2 linked regions of the Prochlorococcus marinus XMU1412 genome follow. The protein of the gene in region 1 interacts with the protein of each later gene in a pairwise test. Links are inferred from orthologs where the notes say so. Each region holds a gene or a part of one and is shown in the gene's direction. Other genes may lie near its edges. The genes, in order: HA152_RS00375 and HA152_RS05730.

The links.
Region 2: the proteins of HA152_RS00375 (region 1) and HA152_RS05730 interact in binary tests that used the Escherichia coli proteins (3 or more experiments, as listed by UniProt). The link is inferred for Prochlorococcus marinus XMU1412 from one-to-one orthologs.

Annotation. Positions count from the first base shown.
Region 1 is NZ_JAAORJ010000001.1:73,264-83,004, reverse strand. What follows is about bases 6,511-9,510. They hold HA152_RS00375 (SufS family cysteine desulfurase), read left to right. Parts: upstream 6,511-7,383; coding sequence 7,384-8,637; downstream 8,638-9,510. Other genes in these bases: HA152_RS00370 (alpha/beta hydrolase family protein), read right to left, coding at 8,634-9,510; HA152_RS00380 (SufD family Fe-S cluster assembly protein), read left to right, coding at 6,511-7,384. Outside these bases: HA152_RS00415 (replication-associated recombination protein A), read right to left, coding at 1-202; HA152_RS00410 (alpha-D-glucose phosphate-specific phosphoglucomutase), read right to left, coding at 237-1,874; HA152_RS00405 (hypothetical protein), read right to left, coding at 1,907-2,077; HA152_RS00400 (DUF4912 domain-containing protein), read right to left, coding at 2,090-3,190; HA152_RS00395 (hypothetical protein), read right to left, coding at 3,464-3,817; Fe-S cluster assembly protein SufB, read left to right, coding at 3,913-5,355; Fe-S cluster assembly ATPase SufC, read left to right, coding at 5,377-6,162; more of HA152_RS00380, read left to right, coding at 6,167-6,510; more of HA152_RS00370, read right to left, coding at 9,511-9,741. UniProt on the Escherichia coli protein: Cysteine desulfurases mobilize the sulfur from L-cysteine to yield L-alanine, an essential step in sulfur metabolism for biosynthesis of a variety of sulfur-containing biomolecules.
Region 2 is NZ_JAAORJ010000002.1:491,239-500,745, reverse strand. The notes cover bases 3,676-6,441. They hold HA152_RS05730 (SufE family protein), read left to right. Parts: upstream 3,676-4,731; coding sequence 4,732-5,151; downstream 5,152-6,441. Other genes in these bases: HA152_RS05725 (homoserine dehydrogenase), read left to right, coding at 5,196-6,441; HA152_RS05735 (5-formyltetrahydrofolate cyclo-ligase), read left to right, coding at 4,135-4,692; ruvC (crossover junction endodeoxyribonuclease RuvC), read left to right, coding at 3,676-4,125. Outside these bases: imidazole glycerol phosphate synthase subunit HisH, read left to right, coding at 1-541; 16S rRNA (guanine(966)-N(2))-methyltransferase RsmD, read left to right, coding at 555-1,154; petG (cytochrome b6-f complex subunit V), read right to left, coding at 1,131-1,250; HA152_RS10130 (cytochrome c), read left to right, coding at 1,305-1,691; HA152_RS05750 (RNA methyltransferase), read left to right, coding at 1,688-2,440; bchI (magnesium chelatase ATPase subunit I), read left to right, coding at 2,558-3,646; more of ruvC, read left to right, coding at 3,652-3,675; more of HA152_RS05725, read left to right, coding at 6,442-6,497; HA152_RS05720 (hypothetical protein), read left to right, coding at 6,568-6,816; HA152_RS05715 (ABC transporter substrate-binding protein), read left to right, coding at 6,834-8,405; HA152_RS05710 (ABC transporter permease), read left to right, coding at 8,398-9,420; HA152_RS05705 (alpha/beta fold hydrolase), read right to left, coding at 9,417-9,507. UniProt on the Escherichia coli protein: Participates in cysteine desulfuration mediated by SufS. Cysteine desulfuration mobilizes sulfur from L-cysteine to yield L-alanine and constitutes an essential step in sulfur metabolism for biosynthesis of a variety of sulfur-containing biomolecules.

The DNA of each region.
Region 1 (9,741 bases):
TAGTTTTCCCAACACCCGGAGGGCCAGAAAAAATAAAATTACTAATCTTATCGTTTATTATTGCACTTCTTAAAAGCGAATTCTCATTCAGGATTGGTTGTTGACCGAAAAAATCTTCCAAATTCTTTGGTCTTAATTTATCTGCCAAAGGTGCATTGTTTTCTATTTGAGAATAATTAGTAAATAAATTTTCTGAATGCATATAAATAAAAATCAAAAAATCATTACTTTCAATTCTATGTAATTACTGTAGGAGTTTCCATTTGAGTAAGTTTTGAAATATTCAATAAAGCATCTAAATCATCAATTAGAGGTTTCAAAGCGATCTGAGGATTTAACGAAAGATTCTGTTGAGGATCGAAAAATTTCTCAAAGTAAAGTCTTAATGTTGCACCCTTAGTTCCAGTTCCAGAAAGGCGAACAATTACTCGAGAATTATCATCAAGGACTAATCTTAACCCTTGATTTTCACTTATGGAATTATCAACGGGATCTAAATATGAAAAGTTATCTGCAACTTTAACTAAATGGCTAGCAAAAATATTTCCTTTTAAATTTTCGAGCATAGAAGTTAGATTACCAAAGATTTGATTAGCAATATTTGATGGAATTGCCTCATAATCATGTCTTGAATAATAATTCCTACCAAATTGTTTCCAATGATTCTGCATCAAATCACTTACCGAACATTTTTTCTCAGCTAAAACTTGTAACCAATACAAAACTGCCCATAGTCCATCTTTCTCTCTCACATGATTACTACCTGTTCCAAAACTTTCTTCTCCACATAAAGTAATTAAATTAGAATCTAAAAGATTTCCAAAAAACTTCCAGCCAGTAGGTGTCTCGAAACAAGGTATATTTAATGCTCGAGCAACATTATCAACCGCTGAACTGGTTGGCATGGATCGTGCCACACCTGTAATACCATCTTTATAACCAGGGACACATTTTGTGTTAGCAGTGATAACTGCTAGGCTATCACTAGGATTTACAAAACATCCACTTCCTAAAATCATATTTCTATCTCCATCACCATCGCATGCAGCACCAAAACTATAAGATTTTTTATTTAATAACAAATCAGCCAAGTGGGATGCGTAAGTAAGATTAGGATCAGGATGTAAACCTCCAAAATCTTTTAACGGGTTACCATTCATGACACAATCAGGTCCAAGACCCATTTTTTCAACAAAAATATTTTTTGCATATGGGCCTGTAACCGCATTCATTGCATCAAAGATTAAAGAGAAGTCTTTTTTTAAAAAATCACTAATTTGATCAAAGTCAAAAATTTTCTCCATCAAATTAGAATAATCTGTTAATCCATCAATAATTTCTAAGGTAGTTTCGTCGTAAGGATAAGTTCCATATTCACTAAAATCAGGTAGTTGAATTTTACAGATTTTATAACTAGTAAGTAATTGTGAAGCCTTGAAAATCTTATTAGTAATTATCTCAGGAGCTGGGCCACCATTAGAGATATTCAATTTCACTCCAAAGTCGCCATCAATACCACCAGGATTATGGCTTGCAGAAAGAATAATTCCACCAATAGCTTTTTCTTTTCTAATTAAATGTGATGTCGCAGGAGTAGATAATAAACCGTATTTTGGAACAATCACCTTTTGAACTTTATGAGCGATGCATATTTGGACAATTTTTTCTATTGCTTCGATATTGCCATATCTGCCATCACCACCAACAACTAATGTTGAACCTTTTAAATCTTCTAATGATTGTAAAATTGCTTCAATAAAAATTTCTAGATAATGTTCTTCCTGAAACTTTAAAGTACTTTTTCTTAATCCAGAGGTGCCTGGTTTTTGATCTAAAAAAGGAGAATTGATATTAATTACACTAACTTGATTCATATTTTTAAGAGACTTCCAAAAATCTAACTAAATTAATGAGGCATTTCGGAAGTTCTTAACATAGCGATAAACCATAAGGAAGAAATTAATAATGCACTAAGGATTCCATAGTTAACACCAAATTTAGAAATTGTAATTGGAACTATTAGTGGAAACGTTAATGCCCCAAACAATGGAGTAAAAGCTACAATTTTTTTCAACATTAATTTAATTTATTAAAACCATTCAGTCTCAGCATTATCTTTTTCATTAGTATCGTCAAGTGGTGTAGTTCTATCAAATTTCATTGATATACTTTTTTCTTGCTCACCTGATACATCAACAGCTTTAATATCATATTTTTGAGTCCCGTCTCTAAATGGAACTTGAATTCTAAAAGTACCATCTGCAGCAAGAGGTACATCTTCTCCACCTATTGTAAGTTTTGCAGAAGGCTCTGTAGCTCCATAAACAATTAATTCAGCATCAGCAACAAGCCAAAAAGATCTATTCTTAACAATTCCACTTCCAGAATCATTTAAACCTGATGACCATTTACCAACACCTGAGTCTGTAAGATTATCATTGAGATTTGTTGAATTTAGGTTTTCCATAAATTCTTCAGAACCAACTTTTCTTCTGAGAGGAATGTTTGTTGCTGCTTGGTATAACCTTTCATGCATACCATTTTGTTCTGAAACAACAGGATTAGAAATATCTGGAATTGATTCAGAAGTAGAATCTAAATTAAATGGTACAAATTTATCAAGAATTTGCTCAGAAGGATGTGACCCAGGAACATGGCTTATCGAAGAGAATGCCAATGACATCCAGTTAAAACCATATTTGTAACCTAATTCAACTTTATAATCTCTATCTGCAAGTGGGATTGGCAAGTACCACTCGGTACTGTAACTATCAACTGTTATCTCCCTTAGTGTTCCTTGATTCAAGTTGCTTCCTTGAGAACCTGATGCATCAAATAATCGTAAACATAATTTATTGGCTCCCAAAGATTGTGCTTTAACTCTATCTGCGTCAGATATTTGCCAAAAAACATAAGCCCAATCTGGATCCCGGGGTAGGAAAACTACATTTGTTTTAACTTCTTCAGTACTCTTGAAAGTATTGGACTCAGAAGTTTCTTCAGATTTAGACTCAGGAGGTGCAGTATATTCTTTTATTGTAGATTTTTCTTGATATTTAAGTATTAAATCAACTAAAACAGCTTTTGTTTTGCGACTATACAGCGGAACCGATAATTTACTTGCTTCTTGACGTAATTGTCTGAGGGTTAGTGAGAGTAATTGATCTTTATTCATGATCCCATCAGCCACTTTAAATTCTCCGTTTTTGTTTGGGATCAGTATGTTCTTTTTTTTTAGGAATTGTGTGTCTTTTTGGCCTGTCGTCAGGATCCTCTGACTACTAAAAAATTCTCAAAATTGATATTTCTCTTCAAAACAGTTGGTATCAAAGAAATTAATTAATTTTCAGATCTTTTTAAAATGTGAATTAATTTTCTTTTTTTTTAAATTTTATTACCTGAATTTGTTAACGACTCAACAAAAATATATTTTTTCTTCGGGATCAGTTAAATAAATGAGAATTCAGCGTTGTTCCACCAGAAGTACTAAATCATCTATCTCTAAATCCTCAATACTTTTACCTATTTTTTTTGAAAAAGTACTTAATGTTTTCGAAGTGGATTCTAACTGCTCATAAAAAAGATCACTAAATTTTTTATCATCAAATTTTTTGGATTGGTTATCACACCATTCTCTCAGGGGATTTTTATTTTGATATTCCAAACTACTATCTACATTGATAATTTTTAAAATCTGAAGGCAATGAGCGAGTATTCTTAAATGATGTTTCTGCATTATGGGTAGATCAAGATTATCAATTTCTTGAATAGTTTCTATGTTTAATGGGTTAGACAAGGGATCAAGATGATTAGACATTAATTTTTAGTTTTAATAAAGGAAAAAAACTCAATATTGGGGGGATCTTTCGTTAGAGTATATAAAGCTAATTGTAATAAGTTATTCTTGATAACATGGTCAACGAAAATTTAGTTAAAGATGTAGTAAAAGAGCCTTACAAATATGGTTTCGTTACTGATATTGAAACTGAAAAAATAGAAAAGGGATTAAATGAAGATATCATAAAATTAATTTCACTGAAAAAAGAAGAGCCAAAATTTCTTCTTGATTTTAGATTAAAAGCCTTTAAAAAATGGCAAAAAATGAAAGAGCCTGACTGGGCAGCATTAGGATATAAAAAAATTGATTATCAAGATATTATTTATTACTCTGCTCCTAAGCGAAAAGAGAAAATTTCTAGCTTAGATGAAGTTGATCCCAAACTTCTTGAGACTTTTGACAAATTAGGAATACCCCTCACAGAGCAAAAAAAACTCACAAATGTAGCAGTAGATGCTGTCTTTGATAGTGTTTCCATAGCCACAACTTTTAGAGAAGAACTTGCTGAACATGGAGTTATATTTTGCTCAATTAGTGAAGCAGTAAAAAATCATGCGGATTTGATTGAAAAATATTTAGGTACAGTGGTTCCAGCTAGTGATAATTACTTTGCAGCACTAAATTCTGCAGTTTTTAGTGATGGTTCTTTTGTCTATATCCCAAAAGGTGTTACCTGCCCTATGGATCTATCTTCCTACTTCAGAATTAATAGTGGAGATTCAGGGCAATTCGAAAGAACACTAATCATTGCTGAAGAATCAAGTTCTGTAAGTTATTTGGAAGGTTGTACAGCTCCAATGTTTGATACTAATACCCTACATGCAGCAGTTGTAGAGCTTGTAGCATTAGACGACGCCTCAATAAAATATTCAACAGTGCAAAATTGGTATGCTGGTGATGAAGAAGGTATTGGCGGAATTTTTAATTTTGTCACCAAGAGAGGAAAATGTTTAGGTAAGAGAAGTAAAATTAGCTGGTCTCAAGTTGAAACAGGGTCTGCAATTACATGGAAATATCCTAGCTGTCTTCTTTTAGGGGAAGAATCTGTAGGAGAATTTTATTCAGTGGCTCTCACCAATAATCGACAGCAAGCAGATACCGGCACAAAAATGATCCATATTGGTCCTAAGACCAAATCAACTATTGTTAGCAAAGGTATTAGTGCAGGGAACTCAAAAAATAGCTACAGAGGTCTTGTCAAAATGGGAACGAAAGCTACAGGATCAAGAAATTACAGTCAATGTGATTCAATGTTAATAGGGGATCAAGCTACTGCAAATACATTCCCTTACATCAAATCTCAACAACCCAATTCTGAAATTGAGCATGAAGCAAGCACATGTAGAATCTCAGAAGACCAACTTTTTTATCTCCAAAGCAGAGGTATAGAATTTGAGGAGGCAGTATCTATGATGGTCAGCGGTTTTTGCAGAGATGTATTTAATCAATTACCTATGGAATTTGCTGCTGAAGCAGATAAGTTACTGGCACTTAAACTAGAGGGATCAGTAGGTTAATTTATCAATTTCTAAACTGAAATGCAAAGTAAAATGAAAGAATCAGACCCAATTTTAGAAGTTGAAAATCTCTCTGCATCTACTGATAATCTTCCAATTTTAAAAGGGGTTTCACTTACTGTCTATCCTGGAGAAATCCATGCCATTATGGGAAGAAATGGATGTGGCAAAAGTACTCTTTCGAAAATCATTGCAGGACATCCCTCATATAGTATTACAAATGGCGACATAAAATTTTTAGGTGAAAACATCAACTCTCTAGAACCTGAAGAGAGATCTCAATCAGGAATTTTTCTTGGTTTCCAATATCCAATTGAGATTCCAGGTGTAAGTAATCTTGAGTTTCTTAGAGTTTCAACTAATGCTAGAAGGAAATTCCTCAACAAAGAAGAATTGGATACTTTTGATTTTGAAGAATTAGTTAAAGAAAAGTTAGAAATTGTGAAAATGGATCACGCATTCCTATCAAGGAGTGTAAATCAAGGCTTTTCTGGAGGTGAAAAAAAAAGAAATGAGATTCTGCAAATGGCTTTGCTTGAGCCCAAGATAGCAATATTAGATGAGACCGATTCTGGTCTAGATATCGATGCTCTAAGAATAGTGGCATCAGGAATTAAAAAAATTTCTAATGCACAGACTGGAATTATACTTATTACCCACTATCAAAGATTATTAGATGAAATTAAACCAAATTATGTCCATGTTATGTCAGACGGACAAATCATAAAAACTGGTGAGAGTGATCTTGCTCTAGAGCTTGAGGAAAAAGGGTATGAATGGACTGATAACTTTATAAAAGAGACCTAAAGAAATGAAAATTATTGAAAAAATAAAAACAAATAAATCGGATGATAACCTAACAGAAATACAAAAAATCTGTCTTAATAAATTACAATCAACCCCTCTCCCTAATCCTAAAAGTGAACTATGGAGACTTTCAAATAAATCAAAATTGTCAAACTTTTTAGATTATTCAGTTAATGAAAAAAATTCACAATTTGATATGCCATACCCGAAAAATTCGCAAAGTACTATTAGGTTAATAATTGGTGAGAATTGCCAAATTAAATTAATAGAGAAAAATTATTCAATACAGCAATTAAGTGAGGATGAATTACAAAAATATATCAAAGAACAGATATCTTTTTTCCAGCAAAACGAAAATTGGAGTGACCTACTAAATCTTTCTTTAAGTTGTAAAAATAATATTTTGGGATTAAAAATAAATGGATCAAAAATTCCTCCTATTGAAATTTTTAGTAATGCATCAAGTAATGCTTTAAACGCAAAAACCCTAGTAATATTTTTAGAAAATAATTGTGATGTTGAATTATTACAAGTAAATCTTTGTAAAGAAAACTCTTCATTATCTCAATCAACTTTCTTTTGCTTGAAAGAAAATAGTTCCTTAAATCATGGTGTTGTTTCTTACGGTGAAAACAGATCCAATCTATTAAATTCTCTCAATGTAATACAACAAAAAAATAGTGCATACAACTTAGGATCTTTACATTTCAAATTCAATTACGCGAGATTTGAAATTAGTATTAAACAATCTGCGGGAAACGCTAAAACAAATATCAAAGGTATGCAAATAACCAAAAAAGATGAGCAAATTTCAACCTATACAAAAATAGAATTTAATGGCCCAAATGGATTTCTAGATCAAATTAATAAATCACTTGCTGATGATAAATCACATGCAATATTTGAAGGTTCAATAATAGTTCCGAAAATTGCCCAGAGAACTGATGCTTCCCAATTAAGCAGAAATTTACTTTTATCAAATCTCGCACAAATAGATACCAAACCTCAATTAGAAATAATTGCTGATGATGTCAAATGCAAACATGGAGCTACAATTTCACAACTAAATGAAGAAGAACTTTTTTATATGCGAACAAGAGGGATCACATTAACAGAAGCAAGTAAACTACAATTAAGTTCTTACTTTCAAGAAATACTTTCATTTATTCCCATTTCAAAAGATAAATGGGATTTGCTTGATAAACTTTTAAATGAGAATTAATGGAAACGATTCACAATTTTCCTGAAATAACGAAGAAAGACTTTCCTCTTTTAAATAAGAACTTTAAAAGTAATGAGCAAATTATTTATTTAGACCATGCTGCGACCACACAAAAACCAATACAAGTCTTGAAAAAAATTGATGAATATTACAAAAACTTTAATGCCAATGTACATAGAGGGGCACATCAATTAAGTGCTAAAGCAACAGAAGAATTTGAAAATGCACGATATTTAATTAGCAAATATATAAAAGCGAATTCAACAAAAGAAATTATTTTCACAAGAAATGCTACTGAGGCAATCAATCTAGTAGCTAGATCATGGGGCGAATATTCATTAAAAGAAAACGATGAAATTCTCTTATCAATAATGGAGCATCATAGCAATATTGTTCCATGGCAAATGGTTGCAGCAAAAAATAAATGCAAATTAAAATTTATAGGTATAGATAAAGATGGGAAATTAGATATAGACGACTTTAAATCAAAACTAACATCTAGAACTAAACTTGTTAGCCTAGTACATGTTAGTAATACCCTAGGTTGCTGTAATCCAATAAAAGAAATAACTACATTAGCTAAACAAAAAGGTTCTTTAGTTTTAATAGATGCATGCCAAAGTTTGGCTCATCAAAAACTGGATGTGATTGATCTTAATATAGATTTTTTAGCTGGATCAGGACATAAACTATGCGGTCCTACAGGTATTGGCTTCCTCTGGTCAAGAAAAGAAATCCTAGAAAAAATTCCTCCTCTCTTTGGAGGTGGCGAAATGATTCAAGATGTTTTTGAAGAGACAAGTACTTGGGCAGAGCTACCACACAAATTTGAAGCCGGAACTCCAGCCATCGCAGAAGCAATAGGTCTTGCAGAAGCAATCAATTATATTAACAATATTGGATTGAATGAAATTCATGAATATGAAAAGACTATTACTAAATATTTATTTGAAAAATTAAATCAAATAGAAAATATTGAAATCATAGGTCCATCACCGGAGATAGATCCAAACAGAGCCTCACTTGCCACCTTTTATATAAAAAATATACATTCAAATGATATTGCTGAAATTCTTGATTCAAAAGGAATTTGCATCAGAAGTGGCCACCATTGCTGTCAACCTCTTCACAGATACATTGGAATTAAATCAACAGCCAGAATCAGTATGAATTTCACAACCAATAAGGAAGAAATTGATATGTTTATAGAAAAATTAAAAGATACTATTGATTTTCTAAAAATCAATTCTTAAATATTCAAAGCATTTTTTAGAAATTCCTGAGATTTTTGCATTACTACTTCTTTATTTTCAATATTTCTAAAACCATGACCTTCATTATCAAAAAAAATAACTTCTGAATATTTATTATTCTGAATCAAAATTTCTTGAATTTTTAAAGTTTGTTTATAAGAAATAACTGTATCTTTTTTTCCATGAAACAATAAGATAGGTTTTTTTATTTTGTTAATATGATTTATCGGTGATCTATTTATATAATCATCATGGTTTTTTGCATAATTTCCAACCAAAGAATTTAAATAATCTTTTTCAAACCTATGAGTGTTGTAATGCATATCCTTCAAATCAATAACAGGATATTTACAAATTGCCGCTGTAAAAATGGACCCATATAATAAACAATTCAGGGCAGTTAACCCACCAGCACTATTCCCAAAAATTACCACTTTTTCACTATCAACTTGATTTGATTTAATCAATTCAAGAGCTAGTGCTTTGCAATCATAAGAATCAACAATACCCCATTTATAATTCAACCTCTCTCTATATGCTTTGCCAAATCCTGATGATCCTCCATAATTTACTTCAGCAACAAAAAATCCCTTCGACGTCCAATATTGAACTTCAGAATTATATGATCCATCAAAACATGAAGTTGGTCCGCTATGTGCTCTAACAAGGAGCGGTGGCTTTCTAAAATTTTCAACAAGCGGCTTATAAAGAAAAGAATGAGTAGATTGAGCCTCAAAACCTTTAAACCAAAATGTTTCAGGTTTTGAACAATCTTTTATATGATCAAAAAATATCTGCTCAGAAAAACTTGATAAAACTTTTTTTGCACAATCAATTTCAAATACAATTCCCAAAAAATCAGATCCATAACCTTTTAAAAGAACTTTTTTCCGAAAAACACTGAAATCACTTATTGAGGTAAAAGGAGTAGAAAATTCTTTAACAAATTCAAGATCTTTATATTGTTCCACTATTAAACTATTTTCTTTTTTTGCTATACAAAATAAATTTTCTATAGTCCCTGAAAAGAATGCTATTCCAGTGACCCATTGTGGCGCTCCATATTCAATCAAATTTCTCTCTACTCTTTTCTTAATAAAAATA
Region 2 (9,507 bases), on another replicon or contig:
AGAAATTATATTGATTAAAAACTTTAATGATTCGAAGCTTTGTAAGGCGATAATACTTCCTGGGGTTGGATCATTTGATCCAGCAATGAATAATCTCATAAACACTGATTTGATTACTGATTTGAAAAATTGGATTAAAAGTGGGAAGTCCTTTTTTGGGATATGTTTAGGTCTCCAACTCCTTTTTGAATCTAGTGATGAAGGAAAAGTTCAAGGGCTAGGGATTTTAAAAGGAAAAATACAAAAAATACCCACAATTGTTAACCAAAGAATCCCACACATGGGTTGGTGCCAACTTTTACCTACTAAACCAAATACATTATTAGAGTTAGAAGAATTAAATAATTGGGTCTATTTTGTACATTCCTATCATGCAATCCCAGATGACTTAAATATTATTGCAGCTCAGGTTGATTATGGCTCTGAAAAATTAACTGCAATGATTGAGAATGATAATTTATTGGCCTGTCAATTTCATCCAGAAAAATCTGGAAAAACCGGCGAAAAACTTTTGAGAAGATGGTTGAGTAATATTCAATAAGAGATGTTTAGGAATGAAGACTAACTTAAGATTAATAGGTGGTAAAAAACTCCAAAGTCCAAATAATTCTTATACCAGACCTACAACTTTGAGAGTGAGAGAGGCCATATTCAATATATTGAACAGAAGGGTTGAAAATAGTAACTGGTTAGATTTATTTAGTGGAACAGGGGCCATTTCTTGTGAAGCCTATAATCATGGGGCAAGCAAAATAATTGCAATTGAAAAAAACAAAATCAACTCAAAAATTTGCATAGAAAATTTACTCTCGTTGGAGAATGTAGAGAATAGGAGAAATGATATAGAAGTTATATGTAAAGACGTTTTGAAATGGACAAAACCTAATTATGAGAGAAACTTATCATCTAGGAATATGGACTTTAACAAATTAAAATTTGATTTTGTTTATCTAGATCCTCCATACGATGTGGATTTCCATGAATTAGTTTTAAATCAAATATTTAAATGTAATCTTTTAAAAAAAAATTCAACAGTTATTTGTGAACATTCTCCAAATCTATTTATTAAAAAAAGTACTTTGTGGGAAACTATAGATGTAAGGAATTATGGACAGTCAAGATTAACATTTTTAATCAATGTCCAGCATCCCTGAGCCTCTTCTGTATTGATTCCATGCACTAACGAATAATCCAAGAAGAGTTATTGGAACTAAACCTAAAACAATTCCACATAGAAGAGGCTCGATCATTTTTTGCCTTTTTTGAATTTCTTACTCACAATTGTTACATAGAGACTATTTTTTGTGTCAACATCTTCATCAACTGCAGCAGAAAGAGACTTTAAGAGAGAATTCTTAAAAATTGTTTTTGTTGTATTTGGAGTTTTATTTATTTGTTTTTCAATATTTCTCATAAATCATCATGAAAATAACAAATATATTATTGAGACTCTTGAACTTAATGGCTCTGCCGAGGAAGGAGATGCTCTTTTTAAGATAAATTGTGTTGGATGTCATGGAATTACAGCAAGAGGATTAGTGGGGCCAGACTTACACTCAATAACTCAACGTCTTAATGATAAAGAGATAATAAAACAAGTTACTGGAGGATTGACTCCTCCTATGCCAAGTTTTGAAATTGATCCTGTAAATATGTCCAATTTATTAAAATATCTTCATAGCCTTGAATGATTTTGAGAAAAAATTTTTCTAATTTAAAGGTAATTTTAGTTGAACCAAATGGCCCTTTAAATGTAGGAAGCGTTGCTAGATTATGCAGTAATTTTGAAGTTGATGAATTAAGAATTGTTTCTCCTAAATGCGACATATTTTCTTTAGAAGCAAAAAAAATGGCTCTTAAAGGTCAAAAATTTCTTAAACATTGTATGGTTTTTGATGATCTTCAAAAAGCAATTTTTGATTGTGATTTGGTTCTAGCATCTTGTGGAAGGATTGATGTAAATAAAGATTCATTTTTTGTATCTTCTGAAGATATATTTGATTGGACTTTATCTTTTAAGAAGATTAATAATTTAGCAATTATATTCGGAAGAGAAGATAGAGGTTTAACTAACAGTGAATTGCTTTTAGCAAATAAAACTTTTAATATTCCAACTTCTGAGAATAATCCTTCATTAAATCTTTCTCACGCTGTTTCAATAGTTTTGTATGAATTAAATAAGTCTTCTAAGAAGAATTTAAAAAATGAATTAAAAGTTTTTAACTTAGCATCATCGAAAGAAATACATGATACATTTGTGGAGATAGAAGAAATGCTTTTGCGAGTTGGATATCTTTTAAAACATACCTCCAAGGCAAAAATCAGTAAATTTAAGAATTTTATTTTGAGGGCAAATACATCAATGCACGAAATAAATGTTTTAAGAGGAATTGTCCATCAAATAAACTGGTTTTTGAACAATTCAAAAAAAAATAAGTAAGTATAAACTTGATTAATTACTATTCACTTCTTGTTTTAATTTGATATGGATATTTACTAAAAACATTTTCTGAAGTAACATCTATTGATTATTTGAATATTTAAGAAAACTAAAACTGTGCCTACAACAAAGAAAAGAAGAGTTTTTCCTTTTACCGCAGTAATTGGTCAAGAAGAAATGAAATTGGCTCTCTTGTTAAATGTTATTGATCCAAGAATTGGTGGAGTAATGATAATGGGTGATAGAGGGACTGGAAAGTCTACTACAATCAGAGCCTTAGCTGATTTGTTGCCTGCAATCGATGTTGTTAAAGACGATCCATATAATAGTTCACTAGTCGATCCTGATTTACAAAGTAAAGAAGTTTTGGAAAAAATTACTCAAGGAGAAAATCTAGAGGGTATTCAAAAACAAGTACCTATGGTTGACTTGCCTTTAGGGGCTACTGAAGACAGGCTTTGTGGAACCATTGATATAGAGAAGGCTTTGAGCGAAGGTGTTAAGGCATTCGAACCCGGTCTATTAGCAAAAGCCAATAGGGGTTTACTATACGTTGATGAAGTGAATTTACTTGATGATCATTTAGTTGATGTACTTTTAGATTCGGCCGCCTCCGGATGGAATACAGTTGAAAGGGAGGGGGTCTCAGTCCGACATCCTGCGAGGTTTGTCCTTATTGGTTCAGGAAATCCAGAAGAAGGTGAATTAAGGCCTCAATTATTGGACAGATTTGGAATGAGTGTTGAAGTTAAGACTGTTAGAGATGCCGAATTAAGAGTTCAAGTAGTTGATCAAAGAACTTCTTTCGACGATAATCCTGATGAGTTTTCATTGAGTGTTGAGAAACAACAAGATGAACTTCAACAAAAAGTAATTAAAGCACAAGAAATATTAAATTCTGTTAAAATGGACGATGACCTAAGATTGAATATTTCTGCAATTTGCGGAGAACTAGATGTGGATGGTTTACGTGGAGATATTGTTACAAATAGGTCTGCAAGAGCAATTGCAGCATTTGAGGGCAGAACTGAAGTGCAAGAAGATGACATAGCAAGGGTTATTTCTTGTTCTTTAAGACATAGACTTAGAAAAGATCCCTTAGAACAAGTTGATTCAGGTGAAAGAGTTATTCAAGCTTTTTGTAAAGTATTTGATTTAGATGAAAAAGAAAATCTTTCAAAATTTCAATTGTCTGCTGAAGCTTAATAACAGTGAGAATAATTGGGATTGACCCTGGATTAGCTAGAGTTGGTTATGGAATAATTGAGATAAAAAATGAAAGAAAGATATTATTAGATTGCGGCGTTATTGAGACAGGTAAAGATAAAAAAGAAGAAGAAAGACTTTATGAGATATTCCAAGATCTTAATGAATTAATAAATCATTGGAACCCAACTGCAGCGGCAGTAGAAAAATTTTTCTTTTACAGGTCAAGCACTACCATTAGTGTGGTGCAGGCTAGAGGCGTGATTATGATGGTATTGGCCTCAAAAAAAATTCACGTTAGTGAGTATTCACCTGCTCACATAAAATTAACAATTGCTGGGTCTGGAAAGGCATCTAAGAAAGATATTCTTGATGCTGTTATGTATAACTTAGACCTTAACAAACCTCCAAAACCTGATGATTCAGCAGATGCATTGGCTATAGCACTTACAAAACTAAATGAAGATGGTTTTAACTGAAAATTTAATATGACGATCTTTGAAAATAAGAAATTGGAGAGGGATACGTTTAGAAAACTAAGAGATGGGATGTCTCTTAATCAAAGAGAAAATGTAGAAAAGAATGTAAGATTATATATTGATTCAATTGTTAATGGATATAAAAATATTGGTTACATAGCCATATATTGGCCTCTAAAAAATGAAGTTGATATAAGAGGTCTCAAGAAAAAATTTACTTTAGCTTTGCCTAGATGTAAAGATGAAAAAGATTTGTTATTTTATCCATGGGACGAAAAACCTCTTACCAAAGATTCTGAGGGAATACTAAGTCCCAATAATTCTTCCCCTTTAAGTCATTCGCAGATAAGCATGATATTTGTACCATGTCTTTCCGTTGATAAAAATTTAACAAGATTAGGTTATGGAGGTGGTTATTTTGATAAATTAAGGAGAGATAATGATTGGAGAAATGTTCCATGCATTGGAGTATTAACTTCTAATTGTGTAAGTACGATTCCATTGACCAGAGCTGAATGGGATATTCCTTTATCGGGCTTTATCACAGAAAAAGAAATATTTGTATAATAAAAGATTCATAAAGTGATTAATTTATAGTTTTTTAAAATGGAAAATCAGGAAAAATACAATAATTTATCAAAATTAGTAGAAAAGCTGAAGAAATCAGAAGATCCAAAAAGAAAATATGAATACATTTTGTGGTTAGGCAAAAAATTGAAAGAACCACATAGTGAAATCCTTGTTGAAGAAAATAAAGTTAAGGGATGTGTTTCAGAAGTTTTTGTTAAAGCAACTATTAAAGCTGGTAAATTATTTTGGGAAGGATACTCTGATGCTCTTATAACAAAGGGTTTGTTGGCCTTTCTAATAAGTGGATTGAATGAGTTAACACCAAATGAAGTTGTTGAAATAGATAAGAAATTTATAGAAGATACTGGTTTGAAAGCAAGCTTAACTCCTTCACGATCAAATGGTTTTTTAAACATTTTATTGAAAATGCAGTCTCAAGCAAATGAATTTTTGTAGGCCTAATAATATAAAATTAAACTCAAAGTTAAAAGAAATAAAAAATGAGAAAATGCAAAATTGGGATTGTAGGTTTTGGAACTGTAGGTTCAGGGATTTATAAAATATTAAATTCTGAAGTTGATTCACATCCAATTCTAAAAGAAATAGAAGTTGCAAAAATAGCAGTAAAAGATCTCAACAAAAAACGGGATATTGAGCTAGATAATAATTTATTAACTGATGATCCATTTAAATTAATTAATGACCCCTCTATCGATGTAATTGTTGAAGTAATGGGTGGGATTGATTTGGCGAAAGATATTATTCTGAAATCATTAAAATTAGGTAAATCTGTTGTTACAGCAAATAAAGCAGTTATGGCAAGATATGGAGAAGAAATATATAAAACTGCATCCAAAGAAGGAGTTTATATATTGTCAGAGGCGGCAGTTTGCGGGGGGATTCCTATAATCGAACCCTTAAAAAGATCATTAAAAAGTAATAGCGTAAAAAAAATGGTTGGGATAATAAATGGCACAACAAATTTTATTCTTTCAAAGATGACAAATGAAAAAGCTGATTACAAGGAGACCTTAAAGCTGGCACAAAGCCTTGGGTATGCAGAATTTGATCCAACTGCAGATGTTGAGGGCCATGATGCAGCTGATAAGATTTCAATTCTTAGTGAACTTGCATTTGGAGGGAAAATTAAAAGAGAGGAGATTCATTCTGAGGGCATTAGTAAAATTAATCTTAAGGATATCGAATATGCCAATAAATTAGGGTTTGAAATAAAACTTTTAGCGCTCTCCGAAAGGGGACAAATTAATAGTAATGATTCACTCGCTTTAAATATTTGGGTAGGACCTTCTTTGATTCCAAAATCTCATCCATTGTCAACAGTTAAGGGAGTTAATAATGCCTTATTGATTGAGGCTGATCCTCTTGGAGAAATAATGTTATATGGTCCAGGTGCAGGGAGTGGCCCAACTGCAGCATCAGTAGTATCAGATATATTAAATCTGCATGCTGCCTCAGTAAAAAATAATAATTCAATCGATCCATTATTATCTTTTGATTTCTGGAGAAACTGCCATATAATAAATTCTTCACAAATAAATAAAAAAAATTACCTTAGAATTATTTGTCTTGATAGTCCAGGTGTCATAGGAAAGATTGGAGATATTTTTGGAAAGAATAATGTATCAATCGAATCAATTGTTCAACTTGATGCTAGTGAGGACAAAGCTGAAATTGTCGTTATTACTCATGAGGTGAATAATGGAGATTTTGAGAGATCGAAAGATGAAATAAATTCGCTAAATGAAGTCAATATTATTGCAAGTCAATTAAGTTGTATTTAAAAAAATAGTTTGCAAATTTCCTTATAGCTTGGTAAACCGAAGAAAGTAAGTGTTTGGTTTTAGCACCTTAATGATTCATTCAAAACTATTAGATAATAATAATGAAGATAATTTAGTTTTTTCTGAAAACCTATATAAAGGTGCTTGTGTAAAAATTAAAAATAGCAATAAGACTTTTCAAGTAATTGGTTTAAATAGAGGTAATGAAATTTGTTGGGTGAGAGAGTGGCCTTTTGCTTGTAATTCTAAAAAAACATTTGCTTTAGAAATTAGTGAAATAACCTTACAAATTTTCTGCTCAAATAATTCTTCAGGATAATTAAGAACTAAGGAAATATGAAAAAAAAAATTGTTTTATCAATATTTATAATTTTAATTTCTTTTTTACAGAATTCTTGCGGCTCAAAAAGAATATCTAAAAAAATCATAGTAGCAAGTTCTGGAAAAATTGAATCTTTAGATCCAGCTAGAGCAAATACTCTTAAAGCAATTCAATTAATCAGTTCTCTTGGAGACACATTATATGAATTAAATTCTAACGGAGAATTAATACCTGAATTGGCCTCGGGGATGCCAGTTATTTCAAAGGATAGACTTCAAATAACAATCAATTTAAGAAAGAATGTTTTTTTTCACGATGGAACTCCATTTAACTCAAATGCTATGAAGTTTACCTTTGATAGATTCAAAAGAATTGGAACGATGAACTATATTTTAGGAAATAAGATTAAATCAATAGAAACGCCAAGTGAATATTCAGTCATAATAAATTTGAATAAACCATCAAGTTCTTTAAATGGTTTACTCACATCAGTAAATTTAACTCCAATATCTCCTACATTTTACAAACAATATTCTGATAAGTTTCTAAATGAAAAATTTGTTGGTACCGGCAAGTATGTGCTGACCAGTTTTTCTAATGAAGTTCAATCAATTGATCCATATTTGAATTATTGGGGTGAAAAGCCTTTAAATAACGGTCTTAATTTTGTGGGATATTCAAATTCGTCCTCTCTTTTTGGGGCTTTAAAAAGTAAACAAATTGACGTGCTTTTATCAAATTCAATTGATGATAGTCAGAGAAAAAGTTTAAATGATTTAAGCAAAAATAAACAGTTTAATGAAGGTAATAGCCCTTTCACTGAATTAAGTTTTATAAGCCTCAAAACTAGTTCTTATCCCTTAAGTAATCTTAATTTAAGACTGGCTTTGGCAAAAAGTCTTAATAGAAAATTGATTAGTGAGAAAGTAAGTTATGGATTAAGGAAGCCATCTAGATCAATTATTCCTCCGATATTAAAAAAAGATAATCAAGAACTGTGGCCTAAATATGATTATTTAGAAGCGAGAAAGTTATTGCAAAAAGAAAATTATTGCAATGGAAATATTCTTAAAATACCCCTTACTTATAGATCGAATGTACCAGCTGACAAGCTTATTGCTCTAACATGGCAAGAAGAAATTAAAAATTATTTGAAAGATTGTATTGATATTGAACTCAATGGGGTTGAATCTACAACAGTTTATAAGAATCTAAGTTTAGGAATTTATACGGCAGTTCTTCTCGATTGGACTGGGGCTTATTCAGATCCAGAGGCTTATCTTACCCCTCTTTTAAGTTGTAATGAAATAGTTGATGGCATATGTAAAAAAGGAGAATCAGTTTACAGCGGTAGTTTTTGGGGATCTAATAAAGTGGAAAGTTTATTTCTTGAGAGTGAAAAAATAAGTGGAATTAAAAGATTAGAAAAACTTGTTGAAATTGAAAAAATAGCAGCAAGTTCAATACCTTATATTCCTATTTGGATCTCCTCTCAAAAAGCATGGTCACAAAATAAAATATCAAAACCTATTTTTAATGGCGCAGGAATAATTTCATTGAGTGATCTTGAGTTAATTAATGAGTAGAAATTTCAATAAACTCCTAAATTATTCCTTATTAAAAATTTCATTAATACCGATAATGTTATGGATAATTTCTTCATTAGTTTTTATTTTATTAAGAGTTGCTCCCGGCGATCCTGTCGATGCCATACTTGGATCTGGTGCAGATGAGGTTTCTAGGGAATTTCTAAGAAATAAATTGGGGCTAAATCAACCTTTAATAAATCAATATTTTTCATATATTAAAAATATATTGAACTTAGATTTTGGCCAATCTCTTAGTACCCAAGAGCCGGTCTTTAATATTATTATAAAGTCATTGCCTGCAAGTCTTGAGCTTGGATTCTTTTCAATATTAAGTGCCATACTAATAGGATTCCCATTGGGATTAATTGGCTTAAGAAATAGAGGGAAAAAGACTGATTATATTGCGAGAATATTAGGAATTGCTACATATGCGATCCCTCCTTTTTGGGGTGCAATGTTAGCGCAATTATTATTTTCTGTATTTTTTAACATTTCCCCAATTGGAGGGAGATTTCCGATATTTCAGCAACAACCCCAAATTACAGGTTTTCTAGTTTTAGATAGTATTATTTCAAATAATATTATTGCCTTGAAAGATAGTCTTTATCATCTCGCACTCCCTTCTATTACCCTTGGCTTTTTATTAAGTGGTATATTCAGCCGCTCATTAAGAGTAAATTTTGATAAGACATTAAAAAGTGATTATGTAAATGCTGCTATATGTAGAGGAATATCGAGGAAAAAAATATTTTTAAACCATGCATTGCCTAATGCTCTACTGCCAATTGTCACTATTTCTGGCTTAACTATGGCCTCTTTAGCAGGAGGTGCACTGTTGTTCGAGGTGACTTTTTCATGGCCAGGTATAGCTTTAAGATTACATGAAGCTATTTCTCAAAGAGACTATACCTTGGTTCAAGGAATTGTAATTTTTACCTCTATGCTTATAGTCTCTCTAAATCTCTTCGTGGATATTTTAATCGCATATTTAGATCCACGAATAGAGTACTAATTTTCAGAAATTTCTTTTATCGTTTCAAGATCTAAAAGATGGAAATCAAGTCCAAAATCTCTTTGGTTTTTAACTACATTAGGGATC